Regions from separate parts of the Corynebacterium simulans genome, predicted to be linked through region 1. Evidence: predicted binding sites of a transcription regulator. Region 1 holds the regulator's gene; the other holds the start of a gene.
The links. The regulator LexA, encoded in region 1, represses DNA repair genes until DNA is damaged. The targets are predictions, from matches to a motif close to CGAACANNTGTTCG.
Positions count from the first base shown of each region.

Region 2: WM42_RS04150 (error-prone DNA polymerase) is a predicted target of LexA. The motif match lies at 2,539-2,552, and genes of this name have one in related genera.

Region 1 covers NZ_CP014634.1:2,561,923-2,571,511, forward strand. Annotated here, with positions in the region: gene WM42_RS11980 (1-phosphofructokinase family hexose kinase) at 1-855, opposite strand, end outside; gene ptsP (phosphoenolpyruvate--protein phosphotransferase) at 1,057-2,742, shown strand; gene WM42_RS11990 (DeoR/GlpR family DNA-binding transcription regulator) at 2,794-3,579, opposite strand; gene lexA (transcriptional repressor LexA) at 3,890-4,609, opposite strand; gene WM42_RS12000 (hypothetical protein) at 4,902-5,297, shown strand; gene nrdR (transcriptional regulator NrdR) at 5,538-5,996, shown strand; gene hrpA (ATP-dependent RNA helicase HrpA) at 6,085-9,589, opposite strand, start outside.
Region 2 covers NZ_CP014634.1:896,481-906,069, forward strand. Annotated here, with positions in the region: gene WM42_RS04150 (error-prone DNA polymerase) at 1-2,522, opposite strand, end outside; gene WM42_RS04155 (MetQ/NlpA family ABC transporter substrate-binding protein) at 2,657-3,514, shown strand; gene WM42_RS04160 (MetQ/NlpA family ABC transporter substrate-binding protein) at 3,519-4,421, shown strand; gene WM42_RS04165 (methionine ABC transporter ATP-binding protein) at 4,454-5,515, shown strand; gene WM42_RS04170 (methionine ABC transporter permease) at 5,512-6,192, shown strand; gene WM42_RS04175 (ferredoxin family protein) at 6,179-7,033, opposite strand; gene WM42_RS04180 (AMIN-like domain-containing (lipo)protein) at 7,138-7,758, shown strand; gene WM42_RS04185 (DNA polymerase Y family protein) at 7,755-9,323, opposite strand; gene WM42_RS04190 (hypothetical protein) at 9,320-9,589, opposite strand, start outside.

The DNA.
Region 1 (9,589 bases):
AGCTTCCGCAAAGTCCTTCCCTGCGCGGCGGGCCAAAATATAGCCGGCAAGTGCGGAATCACCCGCGCCGACGGTGGATGCGACAGCCGTAGGAGGTGGGGTAGCAGCCCAAGCGCCATCTGCAGTAACGAGAACTGCGCCAGCACCGCCCAAAGTGACGAGAACCTCATCGACGCCACGACCAACCACTACGCGCGCGGCTTCGACGACGCCTGAGTAGTCGCCCTGTTCCGCGGCGGCCTCGAGTGCATTTCCGTCAGTATCGGTGAGCTGGCCGAGTTCAAGCCCATTGGGCTTGAGTAGATTCGGTGCGGACTCGTTGAGGCGCTCTGCAAGGGCGACCATCGGGGCGTCGGAAGTGTCGACGGCGATGCGTGCTTGGGGCGCGGCGGAGCGGATGGCGTCGACAAGCGTGGCGTACCAATGCGTGGGAACGCCCTTGGGCAGGGAACCCGCAAGCACCACCCATTCCGCGCCGATGGAAAGCGCGGCCAGTGAGGAGGAAATGGCAGACTGGACTGTCTCGTCGAGCTCAGGGCCAGGGCCGTTGACCTTGGTGGTGCGGCCACCTGGCTCGGTGATGGTGGTGTTGGTTCGGACAGAACCAGGCATAGATACGGCATCGAAGGGAATGTTGCCGTCTTCCATCAAGGTAAGGAAGTGATCGCCCTTGCGTGCGGGCAGAAGAGCGACGGATTTCTCGCCGGCAAGGTGCACCGCGTGCGTGACGTTGACGCCTTTGCCGCCTGCGACCTGCGAAACCAGGCTGGCGCGGTGAACTGCGCCAGGATTGATGGCTTCTTGGAGGTTTAGGGTGGCGTCAATACTGGGGTTGGGGGTCAATGTGAGAATCATTGTGGAGACTCGTCCCTTTCGCAGTTTGCGTATATTGGGAGAAAGCTAGCTGGACGGTGGTCGAGCGCAGATTTCTGCTCCCTGTTGATTGTTGTCTGGTTATGTCCGAAAGTCAATCAAAAGAGTGTGGTATTCGTTGCTTTTTCGCCCGATCTGTGATGATCTAGGGGGAGAGCAAATCCCCTCCCAAAGGAATGTGTGATGGAAAACGAATCTCAATCAACCATCAAGGGCACTGGCGTCGTTGCCGGTGTCGCATACGCCGAGGCCGTGTGGGTGCGTCCTCGTCCAGAACTGCCAACTGCTGGGGAGCTAATCGATGAAGAAAAGCGCGACGGCGAGTATGACCGATTCCTAGAGGCTGTCGATATCGTGGCAAGCCGCCTCGAGCAGCGTGCGGCCGGCGCAGAAGGCCAGGCGGCTGAGGTGCTGGGCGCTACCGCCGGCATGGTCAAGGACCGCGGCTGGCACAAGGCGGTGCGCAAGTCCATCCGTGCAGGCCGGCCGGCGGAGTACGCAACCGCGAGCGCGACTGAGAAGTTTGTCACCATGTTTGAAGCAGCAGGCGGTGTGATGGCCGAGCGCACGACGGACCTAAAGGACGTGCGCGACCGCGTTATTGCGCAGCTGCGTGGCGAGCAGGAGCCAGGTCTGCCGATGGTCACCGGAGAAGCAGTGCTGCTTGCTGATGACCTCGCGCCCGCCGATACCGCAACCCTCGACACCGCACACATCAAGGCTTTGGTCACCGAGCTCGGTGGCCCGACGAGCCACACGGCGATTATCGCTCGCCAGCTGGACATTCCATGCATCGTGGCCGTGGGCGCGGAGCTGCGTGACATTGAGGCCGGCGCGCTCGTGTTCGTGGACGGCTCTATTGGCGCGGTGAACTTGGGTGCAGACCGCGAGGAGTCTTTGCGGGCGGTAGAGGAATACCGCGAGAAGGCTGTGCGAGTGGCGCAGTGGCGTGGCCCGGCGCAAACTAAGGATGGCCATCGCGTGCAGCTTTTGGCCAACGTCGCGGACGGCAACGCGGCGCGTATCGCGTCGGATTCCCAGGCGGAGGGCATTGGTCTTTACCGCACTGAGCTTTCCTTCCTCTCTGCGAGCGAGGAGCCGACGGTGGATGAGCAGGCGCGCATCTATGGGAAGGTCTTTAACGCCTTCTCGTCTTCCAAGGTGGTTGTTCGTACCTTGGATGCGGGTTCAGATAAGCCGATTTCTTATGCCACCATGTCTTCCGAGGAAAACCCTGCGCTTGGCGTGCGTGGTCTGCGTATCGCACGCGATAACGAGGCGCTGTTGACTCGCCAGCTGGATGCCATTGCGCAGGCTTCCGCAGACCGTGGCGACGATGCCCCGACGTGGGTTATGGCGCCGATGGTCGCTACCGCCGTTGAGGCGAAGTGGTTCGCGGGTCTTTGTCGCGAGCGTGGCCTTACTGCGGGCGCCATGATTGAGGTTCCAGCGGCGGCTTTGATGGCCGATACCATCATGCCGCATCTAGACTTCGTCTCCATTGGTACCAATGACTTGACGCAGTACACCATGGCGGCGGATCGTCTTTCCCCGCAGCTGGCATATCTTACTGATCCATGGCAGCCGGCAGTGCTGCGCCTTATCCAGCACACCTGCGTGGTGGGCCAGGATAACAATGTTCCGGTTGGCGTATGCGGCGAGGCGGCAGCGGATCCGCTGCTTGCCTGCGTGCTGACTGGCTTGGGCGTGAACTCCCTGTCGGCGGCTTCCACGGCTGTCGCCGGCGTGGGCGCACAGCTTGCGGAGCTGACGTTCGAGCAGTGCCAAAAGCTTGCCGACGCCGCCATCAACGCCGAGGGCCCATCCGAAGCCCGAGCGGCAGCGCTCGCTTTGTTGGACGAGTTCTAAAACATAAAGATAGCCCCGCTTTTGGCGGGGCTATCTTTGTATGTGCCGATGCTACTTATCGGCGGCGATGACTACTTCGATTTCGCGCTCGCGAAGCGCCTCGATGAAGCTTTCTGGTGCGGCGGCATCGGTGATGACGACGTCGATATCCGCGATGGAGGCGAAGCTGACCAAATAATCGTTACCGAGTTTCGAGGAATCGCAGAGGACCACGACCTTGTGGGCGTTGGTGACAAAAGCGGACTTGATGGCTGCCTCTTGGGAATCTGCGGTAGACAGGCCGTGGTCGAGGGTGAGCGCATTGGTGCCGATGAAGGCGACGTCGGCACGCATGAGCGCCATGGTGCGCAGTGCAGTATCGCCCACGACTGCCTGGGTTATGGCGCGGACGGTGCCGCCGAGCAGCTGAACGTCGGGAACGCCGTTGCTTGCCAAGGAAAGCGAGATGGGCAAGCTATTGGAAACTATCGAAAATTGCCCTGCGGCGAATTGTTGACCGATGAGGTCTGCCAGGGCATTGGTGGTAGTACCCGCGTCGAGGAAGACGCTGCCGCCGGCGTCTGGGAGGAACTGCATGGCGGCGCGTGCGATGGCAATCTTGGCGCCGGTAGCGGAACGTTGCCGAGTGTCGAGGGTCAGCTCTGCGGTTTGGAAGGACTGAGAGGCCACAGCGCCGCCATGCACGCGGTGCACAACGCCTTCGCGGTCTAGGACCGCGAGATCGCGACGAATGGTTTCAGCGGTGACGTCGAAGCGCTCGGAAAGCTCGGTGACGTTGACGCGTCCCTCAACTGCGGTGAGGGAGGCGATCTGACGGCGACGCTCCTCTGCGTACATAGGGTCCTCCAAAGATCTGCCCAGGAACGGGGTGGGGGCTAGACAGCCTCCGTCTATTGGGGGTAAAGCGGAAGCTGTTGCCGGAATAATACTGGCTTGCCTCTAGTTTTCCAGAAATCCCTACGAATCGGAACGAAACAAAGAGTTTCACATATCGCTAATCTTGCATGCGGACGCCGAAATTTTCTTTAGCTGCAGATTTGCAAAATGTGACTTTAAACGCCGGCCAATGGACAACCGGAAAATTACGCATAAAAGGGGGTATTTTCGGGCATCCGTTGGCCGGCGTTGAAGCAGCGGAAGTGGGTGGTTAGAGCTTGCGGAACACCGAAACTACCTTGCCCATGATTTCTGCATCGTCACCCTTGATTGGGGAGTAAGCATCGTTGTGGGGCAGGAGCCACACACCCGAGGAATCCCGGTGGAATTCCTTGACGGTGGCTTCCTCGCCGTCGAGAAGCGCGGCGACAAACTCGCCTTCCTCGGCCACCGACTGCGAACGAACGATGACCCAGTCACCGTTGAGGATGCCTGCGTCCTGCATGGAGTCTCCCACAACCTGGAGCATGTATAGTTCGCCGTTGCCAACTACGTCATCTGGCATGGGAAAGTAGGTGTCGATGTTTTCTTCGGCGGTAATCGGCGAACCTGCGGCAATGCGGCCGACCACCGGAATATAGGAAACTGCGGAAGCGTCCTCTGGGGTGGCGTCGACAGACTGCTGCGGTTCTTCCTTGGGTGAGGCCTTGCGCCCTGGCTTCTTGGGCTCTTCCTCATTGAGGTGGCGTACATCGACGGCGCGGGGCTTGTTTGGGTCGCGGCGCAGGAAGCCTTTTTCTTCTAGTTGCTTGAGCTGATAGGCCACAGAAGAGGTGGACTGGAGGCCGGCAGCGTCGCCGATTTCGCGGATGCTTGGCGGGTAGCCGCGGAGCATGACTGCGTCGTGAATGACGTCGAGGATGCGGCGTTGGCGCGGCGAAAGGGAGTTGATGTCGGGCTTAGCGGAATTTTTAGCTGGCTTGCGTGGCACAGTTTCTCCTCGGCGGGGGTGGAAGTTGCCGCGCGGCTTCCGTCGCGGCTTGGGTTGTTCGAACTTGGGTTGCTCGAATTTTCGAAAAGCTTCCCTTCTTTTCTACCACGTGGGGGACAAATGTTCGAGAAATTTGCCGGAGGTGTGGACAAACTTTCGAAAAGTTGTTATAAATCGAACATAGCAACTAATTCGAACGGATTATCGATGAAACTTTTCGAACATGTCGCAGCAGAAAAGTACTCTGCAACCATCAGTTAATCGCAACACACAAACACTGGAGAATCTCACAATGGCTATCGCACTCAACACCGCATCCACCTATGTTACTTCCACTAATGCTCGCCGCGCGTACCGCGCTCGCGTCGTGCCGGCAGCCTCTGTTTGGGATGCGGATGTCTACGATGCCCGTCGCGCTGGGGTAACCGCAACACCCCACGATGTTCGAACCCTTAGCGTGGATAATCGAACATACGGAGCCCCTATCCGCCGCTGCGCGAATTCTGAATCCGCTGGTCATGGCGAGCAAGAATATTCGCGTGCGCAATCGAATCGTGCGAATTATCTGTTGGGCGCTGTCTTTGGTGCAGCAGTGTTCATCGGAACTGTATTCGGAGGCTTGACTGCTGACACTGGTGCTGTCCACACCGAGAACGCCCAAGTGGTTCAGGCAGGCGTTACGCACTAGCCGCCGCTGCACGCTAACCCCGTCGCGCGTTAGCTGCCGTCGCGCGTTTGGCTAGGCAGCGCTTGTGGCGTGCGGTTCTGTGGGCGTGCGGCAGTGTTGGTGTGGGAAAGTAATCACTCGGCTTGGATGCCGGCCGGAAAATGGCATCCCCAGTTGTTTGGGCAGTACACTAAATGCGGTCTTAACGCCTGCCTTCCACGTGTGGGAGGTGGATGACGTGAAAGTGAAAGGAACCGTGCGGTGTACTGCCCGTTTTGTCATTATGAACAGTCGCGAGTCATCGACTCTCGTGTAGTCGACGCCGGCACCGCCATCCGCCGTCGGCGCGAGTGCGCCTCCTGCAAAGGCCGTTTCACCACGATGGAAAAGGCGGTTCTTTTGGTGGTTAAGCGCAACGGTCTGGCGGAGCCGTTCAGCCGCGACAAGCTAATCCGCGGCGTCCGTCGCGCTTGCCAGGGACGCGACGTCAGCGACGACGCTTTGAAAAAGCTAGCCCAAGAAGTAGAGGAGACCGTGCGCAGCCACGGTTCCTCCCAGGTCAATGCCAACGACATTGGCCTTGCAATCCTCGAGCCGCTGCGTGACCTTGATGAGGTGGCCTACCTGCGCTTCGCGTCCGTTTACAAGTCCTTCGAAAGCGCCGACGATTTCGAATCCGAAATTCGCCTGATGCGCCGCCGCGACCGCGATAACTTTTAAGAGCCGCAGTGCCAGCCTAGGGCTGGTGCTCGTTTGCGGATGCTGGCAAACGGCGTATGGCCGCGTCTGGAGCTAGACGGCGTGGTGATTAGCGGAGCTTGTCCACCGCCTTTTGGATGCGGCGCAAGGATACCGGGTGCGCGGTGCCGAGGCGCTGAGCAAAAAGTGAGACGCGTAGTTCCTCGACCATCCAGTAGATGTCCTTGACCTCGCGGGTTTTGGCGCGTCCGGCGGGCAGGTTGCGCAGGCGATTGTTGAGGTAGGCTTTGGCCTCATCGACTTCGGCCTGCCGGTCCGCGTCTTTGTCTGGGTCTATTGCCATCTCATCTAGACGAATCCGCATAGCCTGTACGTAGCGCGGGAGATGGCGCAGGTGCGCCATGCCATGCACGGTGATGGCGTTTTCGGGAAGCAGGAACTTCAGCTGCTCGCGCATATCGTCAATTGCAGGTCCTTCCCATTGTTTGAGCTCGGCACGCAGGTTCGCATACTCGGCAAGCCCTGGCGCGATTGCCACCACGGATTGCCGGACGCGGCCAGGCACCTGGGGCTTGACGACGTCGCGAAGCTTGGCGAAGCCCTCCGGCGACCGAGGCGCACCGCCGGCTTCGACCATGAGATCGCGAATGGCAGCCACCCGCGCATCGCCAACGAGGCCTTCGGCGCCGCCGTGAGGGTAGGCGTCGACAGCCACGCGCTGCTGCAAGGGCAGACCCTTGACCATCTGTTGGTGATTGACGTTAATCTCCCGCAGGAGCAGCGTCAGAGTGGTGGTCAACATGGCGGCGTCGGCAGCGGCCTTGGTGGGGTGAACCTTCAGGGAAACGCCGTCCGTGGTTGCCACGAGCGCGGGGTACGCGGTGACCTCATGGCCGTCAACCACCGTTTGGACTTCCTCGTCAATAGTGCCGAGCGTCTCCGGCGTCCACTCTTTGACGGCCTTCGACTCAGACTTGCGTCCGACCCGCGAGACTGAGGACTTGATGTGCCCCGCCTGGCGCTGCACGAGCGCTGCGAGGTCCCGGTCAGAATCGATAATCTTCCCGCGCTTATCCACCGCAGCGTAGTTCATCTGCAGGTGCGGCGGCAGGCTGGATGGCCGGAAGTCGGAAGCGTTGATCCCTTGGCCGCCGAGCTCGCGGAGGACGTCGGCAAGCTGCTGCGTCAGGGGGCCTTCATAAGGGAGCAGACGCGGCAGGGCACGCTCTGCGAACTCCGGCGCGGGAACCACGGTGCGACGCAACGCCTTCGGCAGGGAACGGATTAGCTCCGTGGCCAACTCCAGGCGTAGGCCCGGCACCAGCCAATCGAAGCCCTCCGTATCCAGCCCTGCAAGCAACGGTACGGGCACCATCAAGGTGACGCCATCGAGGGGATCCCCGGGCTCGAACTTATAGCTCAAGTCATAGTCAATCGAACCCTTCAGCCACCTATCCGGAAACGCCTCCTCCGTGACGTCGTGGTCTTCCTCGATAAGCTTTTCCGGGTCGAAGTCCAGCAGGTCTGGGGTCTTGTGACGCTGTTTCTTCCACCACGAGTCGAAGTGCCGGCCCGTGGTGACCTTGGCGGGGATACGTGTGTCGTAGAAATCGAAGAGCGTGTCCTCCGAAACCACCAGACCCCGGCGTCGTGCCTTGTCCTCAAATTCGGCGGCCTCTTCCAGCTTTTTCACGTTGTCGTGGAAGAAGTGGTGGTGGGTATTCCACTCGCCTTCAATTAGCGCAGAGCGGATGAACATATCGCGTGCGGCCGTCGGGTCGACGCGGTGATAGGGCACCGTGCGGTCTACCACGATGGGGACGCCGTAGAGAGTCGAGCGCTGCGTGGCCACGGCGGCGGCGCGCTTGCGCGACCACACGGGATCGGAATAGTTGTGCCGTAGCAGGTCCGCGCCTAGCTTTTCCACCCACGCGGGGTCGATGGCGGCTACGTCGCGTGCCCACAGGCGCGAGGTTTCGACGAGTTCGGCGGCCATTAGAAATTCCGGCGGCTTCTTCGCCAGCGCGGAACCGGGGAAGACTAGGAAGCGAGTATTGCGGGCACCGTGGAATTCCTTGGAGTTGCCATCGCGCGCGCCGATGTTGGACAAAAGGCCCGCTAAAAGCGACATATGGATGTCATCGGGGCGGCGTTCGGTGGCTTCTTGCTGGTTCCATCCGAGCTGCTTGGCGACGTCCCTAAGCTGGCGCACCAAGTCAAACCACTCGCGGATGCGCATGTAGTGCAGGAATTCCTTCTTCATGCGCTTGCGGAAGGCATTGCCGCTCATCTCGGTGCGGGCGTCCTTGAGGAAATCCCACAGGTTGAGCATGGCGAGGAAGTCGGAGGAGGCGTCCTTAAAGCGCGCGTGGGCTTGGTCGGCTTGCGCTTGGTATTCGAGGGGGCGCTCGCGAACGTCTTGGATGGTCATGGCCGCGACGATGACCATGACGTCTTCCAAGCAGCCGGAGCGGTGGGCCTCGACGAGCATGCGCGCCATGCGGGGGTCGACGGGGATGCGGGAAAGGTCGCGGCCGATGTCGGTGAGAACCGGAAGACCGTCTTTTTCCTCTTGCGAGTGCAGGGCGCCGAGCTCGCGGAGGAGCAGCAGGCCATCGCGAATGGCCTTGTTCTCCGGCGGCTGCACGAAGGGGAACTCCGAGATATCGCCTAGGCGCAGCGAAATCATCTGCAGGATGACGCTGGCCAAGTTGGTACGCAGGATTTCGGGGTCGGTAAATTCTGGGCGGGAGGCGAAGTCCTGCTCGGAGTACAGGCGGATGGCAATGCCGTCGGCAACACGGCCGCAGCGGCCGGAACGCTGGTTGGCGCTGGCCTGCGAAATTGGCTCGATGGGCAGGCGCTGGACCTTGGTGCGGGTGGAATAGCGCGAGATACGCGCGGTGCCGGTGTCTACCACGTATCGAATACCCGGGACCGTCAGCGAGGTCTCTGCGATGTTAGTGGACAGCACGATGCGGCGGCCGCGGTGCTCGGAAAAGACGCGGTGCTGCTCGTCGTTGGACAGGCGGCCAAACAGTGGGGTGACCTCAACGCCGCGCCACTTGCGCGCCTCGATGGCCTCTTGCGCGTCGCGGATATCGCGCTCGCCGGGGAAGAAGCAGAGGATGTCGCCTTCTCCTTCTGCCATGAGCTCCTCGATGGCCTCGCACAGGCCGTCTAGCGGATCTTGATCGACGACCTTGCCCCCAGCTTCGAACTCGAGCGGCCGGTAGCGAATTTCCACCGGGTAGGTGCGCCCGGAGACCTCGATGATGGGCGCGGGCTTTCCCTCACCGTCTGCGAAGTGCTGGGCAAAGCGCTCTGGGTCGATGGTCGCGGAGGTGATAATCACCTTGAGATCCGGGCGCTTAGGCAGCAGGCGCTTTAAGTAGCCCAGCAGGAAATCAATGTTGAGGGAACGCTCGTGAGCCTCATCGATGATGATGGTGTCATAAGCATTCAGGAAGCGGTCGCGCTGCATCTCCGCGAGCAGGATGCCGTCTGTCATTAGTTTCACGGCAGTGGTAGCAGACACGCGATCATCGAAACGGATGGCGTAGCCCACGGACTCGCCGATCTTCTGATCCATCTCCTGCGCGATACGCTCGGCG
Region 2 (9,589 bases), 1.1 Mb from region 1:
GCGCATGCACCCTCGATACGCTGCGCGGCCTTCTCCCCCAACCCCTTGATGAGGTTAAGGCCCAGCCGGATCGCCACCTCGCCGCCGTCTTGGACCACCGCACGCGCCTGACAACCCGAAGCGTTCACGTCCAGCGGAAGAACTTCCACGCCGTGCCGCCGCGCATCCTGAATGAGCGATTGCGGCGAATAAAAGCCCATCGGCTGCGCCCGCAGCAGACCCACGCAAAACTGCGCCGGATAGTGATACTTCATCCACGCCGAGAAGTAGACCAACGAGGCAAAAGACTGCGAGTGCGACTCTGGGAAGCCATAGGCTGCAAAGGCCACGATCTTGTTCCACAGTTTGTCCGCAACCTCGCCCTCGATGCCATTCGTCTGCGCGAGCCCATCATAAAAACGCTGCTTGAGCGCGGCCATCCGTGCAGGCGAGCGCTTCGAGCCCATCGCACGCCGCAGGTCATCGGCCTCCGCTCCGGAAAAGCCTGCGGCGTCGACGGCAATCTGCATCAGCTGCTCCTGAAACAGCGGAATGCCCAGCGTCTTGCCCAGAGACTTCTCCAGCACCGGGTGGTCATAGGTCACAGCCTCCTTACCGTCGCGGCGGCGCAGATAAGGATGCACCGAACCGCCCTGAATCGGGCCGGGACGAATGAGCGCAACCTCCACCACCAAGTCGAAGAACTTCTGCGGGCGCAAGCGCGGCAGCGTGGACAGCTGCGCGCGCGATTCCACCTGGAATACCCCCACCGCATCGGCGCGGCAGAGCATGTCATAGACCTCTTTTTCCGCTAGGTCGAGCTCCCACAGATTCACCTTGTACCCGGTGGTCTCCTCCACCAAGTCCTGCATGTGGTGCAGCGCCTCCAGCATGCCAAGGCCCAGCAGATCGAACTTCACCAATCCGGCCGCCGCGCAGTCATCCTTATCCCACTGCAGCACCGAACGCTTTTCCATCCGCGCCCATTCCATTGGCACCACGTCTGCAATAGGACGGTCGCACAACACCATGCCGCCCGAGTGAATGCCCAGGTGGCGCGGTTGGCCGAGGAATTGCTCCGCCAGCTTAACGACGCCCTCCGGCGGCTCCGAAAGCCCCTTCGACCAGGAATCGGCGCTGCCTTGGGGATAGCCCAAGGCACGCGCTGCATCGCGAACAGCGCCCTTGCGGCGATACGTAATAACGTTGGCCACCTGCGCTGCGCGCTCGCGGCCATGCTTGTCATAGACGTATTGAATGACCTCCTCGCGGCGGCCGGATTCGATGTCGATATCGATGTCCGGTGGGCCATCGCGGTCTGGCGAAAGGAAGCGCTCAAAAAGAAGCCCCGCGGAAATCGGCTCGGCGTTAGTGATTCCTAAGGCAAAACACACCGCGGAGTTCGCCGCCGAGCCGCGCCCCTGGCAGAGGATGTTGGAGCGACGGCAAAAATCCACGAGGTCACACACGATGAGGAAATACCCTGGAAAGGTCAGCTGCTCGATAACGCCTAGCTCGTACTCGATCTGCTTCCACGCCCGCGAGCGAATCGCAGCCGGGCGCGAGGCATAGCGCTCTTCTGCTCGCTGCCAGGTCAGGTGCGTCAGCCAAGACATCTCGGTATGGCCTTCAGGCACCTCGAAGTCAGGCAGGTTCGGCGCGAGCGCATCCCAGGTGAAACTGCACTCCTTTAATACTTTGACGGTCTCGGCGATGAGCTCCGGCCGCTCCGGAAAAAGCTGCGCCATCTGCTCGCCTGAGCGCAGCCAGCCGGCACCCATCGGGGGCGCATCGGGTTCTGCCTGGTCCAGAGATTTTCTTTGGCTAAGCGCACGCTTTGCCGCGGCTAGGCGCGCTTCCTGCCGTGTGGCGGCAGCGGGTAAGGCAGTGGCGATGGCGCGCAGATTATTGCATTTATCCAGTTCAGCGTGGCGATCTGCGTCCTCAGGAGACATCGTGCAGGAATACTCAAGTACTATGCTGTCTATTTTTATTCTTTCGAGCACATGATCGATTTTGTCCAACCATTGCCAGTCCAGAAGGAACAGGCAATAATCTTGCAAACGCTCCGCAATTACTTCCAACGGCGGGTAAGCCACCTCGCCCTTCACATCTGCATCCATGCGCGCTTGGGCAATCAATCGCGATAGCCGGCGGTACCCCTCGGGGGTGCGGGCGAGGACGACAAGAGGGCCGTCGACAAGCGAAAGCTCCGCCCCAAACACCGCCGGCAGCCCCGCCTTAGCGGCGGCTTCGGCAAATTTCATCAGGCCATAAAAACCGTCCTTATCCACCAGCGCAAGCCCCTCTAGCCCCAGCTGCATCGCGCGCGCCACCAGCTCTTCCGGCTCCGAGGCGCCGTCCAAAAAGCTATAGGAAGAAACCGCATGCAGCTCCGCGAAAGGCACGGCCGAGACCCCGCGCTCGAGACCCTCGCCCCGCTCCCCCAAGTGCTCCACCGAAACGGGCGTTGCGGCAGGACGGCCGGAAAGAATCCGCTCCACCCGCGACCAAGGCAGCGCCACCCCACCATTAAACCTCATGGGGAAAAGATAGGATCGAAACTATGTTCTAGTCAATTTTTCAGTCTCACCCAAAGCGATATAGACAAAGCGGTTCAATCATTGCTAGGTTTCTTGCAACAAACGTTATTTCACTCGAAGGGACACCTCATATCATGCGTATTCGCCGCGTTCTCGCTGCTTCCTCCGCAGCCGTCATCGCAGCCACCAGCCTGGCTGCTTGCTCCTCTGGCGATTCCGACGGCAAGATCGTCGTCGGCACTACCGACGCCGCTAAGAAGGCATGGTCCGCCTTCGAGGACGAAGCCGAGGCGCAAGGCCTTGACATCGAGGTGCAGAACTTCTCGGACTACAACACCCCGAACCAGGCGCTTGACCAAGGCGAACTGGATACCAATAACTTCCAACACCTGAAGTTCTTGGCGGAGTTCAACAAGGGCAACGGCACCGACCTCGTTCCGATCGTCGCCACCGAAATCGTGCCGCTGGCATTGTTCTGGCAGGGGCACGACTCCCTCGACGGCATCGAGGGCCAGGAAGTAGCCATCCCGAATGACACCACCAACCAGGGACGCGCCATCAACGTCCTCGTACAGGCCAAGCTGGTTACGTTGAAGAAGGAAGGCCTCATCACCCCAGGTCTGCCGGATATTGACGAGGCAAAGTCCAAGGTCAAGGTCGTGCCTGTCGACGCCGCACAAACCCCCGCCGCCTACGGCGAAGGCAAGCCAGCCATCATCAACAACTCCTTCCTCGACCGCGCCGGCATCGACCCCACCACCGCCGTATTCCAGGATGACCCGAACTCCAAGGAGGCAGAGCCTTATATCAACGCCTTCGTCGTTCGCGCAGAAGACGCCAACAACGAGGAGATTAAGAAGGTCGCCGAAATTTGGCACTCCCAGGCCGTCCAGGACGCCGTCGCAGAGGATTCCAAGGGCACTTCCGTTCCGGTTCAAAAGTCTCCGGAGGAGCTGAAGAAGATCCTCGACCGCGTGACAGAGCAGAGCTAGCGCCGTGCAGCTGAAAAAGATTGCTGCGCTGGCTGCGGCAAGCATTGTTGCAGCCACGGGCCTTGCGGGTTGTTCTTCCAAGTCCTCCGAGTTTGCTGCCGGCACCGCAGAGGATCCAATCATCATCGGCACCACCGATGCCGAGCTTCCGGAGTGGGACGTATTGAAAGATCTCGCCGCCAAGGAAGGCATCGAGATCGAGATGAAAAGCTTCACCGACTACGCCACCCCGAACCAGTCTCTGGCGGAAGGCAGCACCGACACCAACAAGTTTCAGCACCTGAAGTTCCTGGCGGAATACAACGCGGGCAACGGCACCAACCTCGTTCCGGTGGCCTCCACGCAGGTCTACCCGATGCCGCTGTTTTGGAAGGGCCACAAGGATATAAAGGGCATCGAGGGCCAGGAAGTCGCCATCCCGAATGACGCCACCAACCAGGGCCGCGCCATCAACCTGCTGGCCGCCAACGATCTGGTGACTTTGCAGGAAAAGGGCAAGCTAACCCCGGATCCGGCCGACATCGACGAGGCCAAGTCAAAGGTCAAGGTAACCCCGGTCGATGCTTCCCAGACTCCGTCGGCATACGGCGAAGGCACCCCTGCCATCATCACCAATTCCTTCTTCAAGCGCGCGGGCATCAACCCGGCCGAGGCAGTGCTTTACGACGACCCCGAAGCTCCCAGCGCCGATCCCACCGTCATGTTCGACCCATACATCAACGTCTGGGCAGTACAAGAAAAGGATAAGGACAACGATAAGGTCAAGCGCTTAGCGCAGCTGTACCTTTCACCAGAGGTCAAAAAGGCAGTGCAGGAGACCACGGGCGGCACCACCATCTTCGTGGATCGTCCGCAAAATGAACTCCAGGAAATCCTGGATCGCTTGGAGACTTCCTCCGCCGAGTAAGGTCTTAGAAGGTTTTAGCCAGTCACAACAATATGAAGGAAACGCCTCACGTGACAGATAATCCCGGTGCCAAGCACGGCACCCGCATTGAGTTCCGCAACATCACCAAGGTCTTTAAAAATAACAAGACCGAAACCAAGGCGCTTGACGACGTCTCGCTGACCGTCGAGCCCGGTGAAATCGTCGGCATCATCGGCTTTTCCGGCGCGGGGAAGTCCACGCTGGTGCGCATGATCAACGGCTTGGATAAGCCCACCTCGGGCCGGCTCCTACTGGATGGCACCGACATCGTCGGCATGCCGGAGTCCAAGCTGCGTGGTATCCGCCGCAACATCGGCATGATTTTCCAGCAGTTTAATTTGATGACCTCGCGCACCGCGGCAGGCAACATCGAATACCCGCTGCGCCTAGCCGGTATGCCGAAGGAAGAACGCAAAAAGCGCGTGGAGGAGCTCCTGCAGTTCGTGGGCCTTGGCGATAAGGGCTCGAATTACCCGGAGCAGCTCTCCGGCGGTCAGAAGCAGCGCGTGGGCATCGCTCGCGCGCTGGCGACCAACCCTTCGCTGTTGCTGGCTGACGAAGCCACCTCCGCACTCGATCCCACCACCACGCACGAGGTGCTGGATCTGCTGCGCAAGGTCAACCGCGACCTGGGTATTACCATCGTCGTGATTACCCACGAGATGGACGTGGTTCGTTCCATCGCGGATAAGGTTGCCGTCATGGAAGCCGGCCGCGTCATCGAGGCCGGCAGCGTCTACGAGGTCTTTTCCAACCCGCGCACGGAGGTCGCTTCCAAGTTTGTTGCCACTTCCCTGCGCAACACCCCAGACCTGGTAGAAGCAGACGACCTCCTCGCCCACGAGGGCCGCCTTTTCACCATCAACCTGACCGAGAACTCCGGCTTTTTCACCGCATCGGCACGCTTGGCGGAAAAGGGCGTGTCTATCGCAGTGGTCCACGGCGGTATCACAACTCTGCAGAAGCATTCCTTCGGCAAGCTCACCGTGCGCTTGAACGGTAATGCCGCCGCCATCGAGGAGTTCTACCGCACCCTGCAACGCACCACCGAGATTGAGGAGATTTCCCGATGAACGTGACCTACCAAGCTGCCGCTGACTGGGATCGCTTGGGCGATACCCTCATCGAGGCCGTCCAAGACACCCTCATCATGGTCTCGACGACCCTGGTGGTCGCAGGCCTCCTCGGCCTCGTTTTAGGCGTCTTGCTCTACACCACCCGTCCTGGTGGCATCCTGCAGAACAAGGTTGTCTACTTCATCATCAATATCCTGGTGAACTTCATCCGCCCCATCCCGTTCATCATCCTGCTGGCCTTCGCGCAGCCGCTAACCGTGGCGGTCCTCGGCGGATCTATCGGCCGCGAACCTGCGACCTTCGTCATGGTCATCGCAGCCACTTTCGCCGTGGCCCGCATCGTGGAGCAAAACCTGGTCGCCATCGACCCCGGCGTCATTGAAGCAGCCCGCGCGATGGGCGCTTCCCCTTGGAAGATCATCACCTCGGTCATCGTGCCGGAGGCCCTTGGCCCGCTGGTTCTGGGCTATACCTTCCTGTTCATTGGCATCGTAGATATGTCCGCGATGGCCGGCTACGTCGGTGGCGGCGGCTTGGGCGACTTTGCCATCGTCTACGGCTACCGCGCCTTCGAGTGGGAGGTCACCGTGGTGGCCACCCTGATTATCATCGTGCTGGTTCAGGCAGCGCAGTTCTTCGGCAACTGGCTTTCCGCCAAGATCATGCGCCGTTAATATCCCCTGCGTGCACACCCACTGCGTGCCACGCCTTTGAGGTCTTCGGGCAGTCTCCACACGAGGAGATGACCCCGGAGACCTCTTTTTGTTCCAGCTCTACCCGCCAGGTGCGGCCGTCGTCGTGGTGCACGGTATCTTCAAGCGCGTGCAACTGCTCATAGCGCAAGGCCTCCCCCGCCTCGAGCAGCTCCCGCGCGACTGCCAGTTCCGCCACCTGCCCGCGCGGATCATAGAGCCCGCTGCCGCGATTGCCCGGGTAGAAATACTCCCCGCGACGCGCCGCCAGCAGCATCTCACGCGCCGCCTCAACGTTAAGCCTGCCAAAGGAATAACCCCACGGCATCAAAAGAATCGACGGAGCAAAACGATGCCCCTTCGTGTGCGAGGTCTCCCATACCTCCTCCGGGAAACTTGCAGCCAGCTCCGCCGCAAGCGGACGCCCCTTGACCGCACAGCACACGTCCCGGCGCCCGTGGGTACAAATCAGCACAAGCGGGCGGGAAAGAACGCCTTCTTCCGGCACCGCAAAATCCAACCCCAAGATGCCTTCAGGGCCGTCTAGGAGATGCTCCGTATAAACTCCACGCTCGGCCCAGACCACGTAGCAGCGATGCTTGCCGTTAATGCTGCGGCCTTCCTTGCCGGGCTTGCGGATAAGCTGCAGCCCTGCCACACCTTTGAGCTTGGATTTAAGTTCAGCAGTGAGTTCCGAGCCGAAGGTCCCGCCGTCTAAGACATCGCGCGACCAGCCGTTTGGCCACTCGAAGAGCACAAATACGCTTTCCTTCTTGGCGGTGCCCGGAAGCGGCTCAACCTGTACGTCGGAGCAAAAAGTCATGTGCCACAGCTTACCTGCCACCAAAATGAAAATGATGACAACAATGTGGTTAAGAATCCTGCCTTGGCTATACAGAGTCGGTGGCTAGGCAATAGTCTGTTTGCATGCCGAAATTGTCCTCCCTCGTGCCTACTCTCGCTGTCCTTACTCTCGGATCTGTAGCTTTGGTAAGTTGCGCTAGCGACACAGAGGATAAATCCAGTCTCGCGTTCACAGAGGCGGTATCTACTACGTCCTCTGTCGAAGGCGCCCCCACGACCTCTGCTCCAGCCGGTGTAACCCCGCTTGGCGTCACCAATCTCAGCCGCAAGACAGAACGCCCCGCGGTGCCTTCCCAGCTGGTTGTCACCGATGTTCGCGTAGGCAATCACAATGGCTTCGAACGCGTCGTCTTCGAATTCACTGGGGAAGGCAGCCCCGGCTGGTTCATCGACTACACAGACAAGCCTCTGCAGCAGGGTTCCGGCAACGCCATCGACTATGAAGGCGCCACGGCTCTCAACGTCAACATCGACGGCACCGTTTATCCCTTCGAAAAAGACATGGCCGATCCCAATCTCGGCTCCACCCCCGGCGCAGGCGGTTTTATCACCGAGGTCAAAAGCTCCGGTACATTCGAAGGCCGCTCCCAGTTCGTGGTTGGCCTAAAGGAACGCCACCCATATTCCGTGCAGGTCCTGGAAGAACCCACCCGCCTGGTCATCGATTTCCTCGCTGCCACCTAGCAATAGGACGCCTCCACGCTCCACCGCCCGGCCGCCCAGACCAGCAGCCAGGCCCGCTGATTCTGCGTGCCTTGGCCTACCACTTGCAAGCGTGCAAACCTTTGAGCTTCCTCTCCCCACCACGCAGTATCCACCGGCCATGGCCCAGCCCAGCCGATGACCTGATAGCGCTTGTTACCCCAGCTCAACGCCACTGGCGCCGCGCTCAATAGCGCTTCGGCGGTGACGTAGACGTCGTGGGAGGAGGCGTCGAGAAGCCGGATGCGCGAGGCAGGGTGCGCCAAACTTGCCGGCAGCGGCGAGGGAATTCGGCCTGGCCAGCTGCCCTGCGGAGCGGGGTCGCGCTGCTCGCCGTAGGGGACGTACTCGATGCGCTCTGCCACCCCACGCCCGCCGGCCTCCCGCGGCTGCAGTACTCGATCCACGCCCAGCTGCGATTGCACGCGCGCGATGACCCGCTTGGCTTTGTCATTGCTCTTCGTCTGCCCCCACAGGCCCTCGCCCTCCGGCGCCGCGGTTTCTACCGGTTCCAACGCCAGCCTGACGACGCCGCCTTCCGCGCCCGCCCGCGCCGAGCTCAGCCAGCCATCCAGCTGCCAGCGGACGCGATCGGCCGTTGCGCTTTCATCCAGGGCCTCCTGCGTACGCCACACGCGCTCCAGCACCGCGCCGCCTAGAAACTCCGCGACGACCCGCAAACGCACGCACATCTGCCCTGCCTCCGCGAGCACGCTGTGCAGCTGCGCCGCCAACTGGCGCGCCGCAAAGGCCGCGGCGTCCACTCGCTCTAAGGGTTCTTCATAGCTGACCTCCACCGCCAAATCCGGCCGCGCAAGCTCCGGCGCCACCCGCCTATCCGGGACAGCATTAGCTATGTCATGACAACGCCTTCCTGCCTGCCCAAAGCGCGTCATTACTTGCCTAGCCGGCAATGCCGCCAGCTCGCCGAGGTTGCTAATCCCCAGCTGCCGCAGCTGTTCTACTGCTTCTTTCGCGCAGCCCAAAGACACCTCTGCGGCCAGCACACTTAAGGGCTGGACCGCTAAAAACTCCCGCGAAGCGCCCTCCGGCACCACCGCGCCCAGGCCATTGTGGCGGGCTGCGATGAGCGCCGTGGTGATTTCGTCTGCCACCCCGACGGTGGCGTCGAGGCCGGCGCGGGAGGCGGCGTCGACAAGCATGTGCACCGCCGTGTCCTCACCGCCGTGGAAACGCCCCGCCGCAGCAGCATCCACGATGACCAGGCCCGGACGCAGCACCTCGATGGAGGAGGCCACCGCATCCAAGCCGGCGGCAATCTCGGCAAAGGCAGCGCCATCACGATCCGCGTTAAGCTCCTCGACGCGCAGCTCTGGCAGCACCGCCTGCGCCTGGCGCAAGCGCATCCCGCGGCGCACGCCGGCTCGGCGCGCGAGGCCATCGCATACAACGACCTTGTGCTGCGCCACGATAGCTGTAGCCCGCTCCCGCATTGTGTCTCCCCGCACTGCACCTACCCGCGCCGCCTCCTGCATCCGCAGCGCCTGGACCGGCCAATCTGGAAACCACAGCGCCGCGACCCTCATACCGCCTCCAGCCGACGCCGCTGCCCACACGTCACCGTGCCGCGCTGCGCCCGCGCGCCCTTGGACTCCACGTTTACTGCAATATCCACGCCGTTAATGCGCCCACTTCCGCGCCCCAGCCCGCGGAAGCTGGTGACTTCCGCTTCGATTTCCGTGGTGGTTCCCGGCAGGCGCACGCCCACCGTCACCACGGCCGCCTGCCCGCCGCGGATCTTCGCAAGAACCGGACGTGCCTTCGAAGGCGTAACCAGCCCCGCCCCGCGATG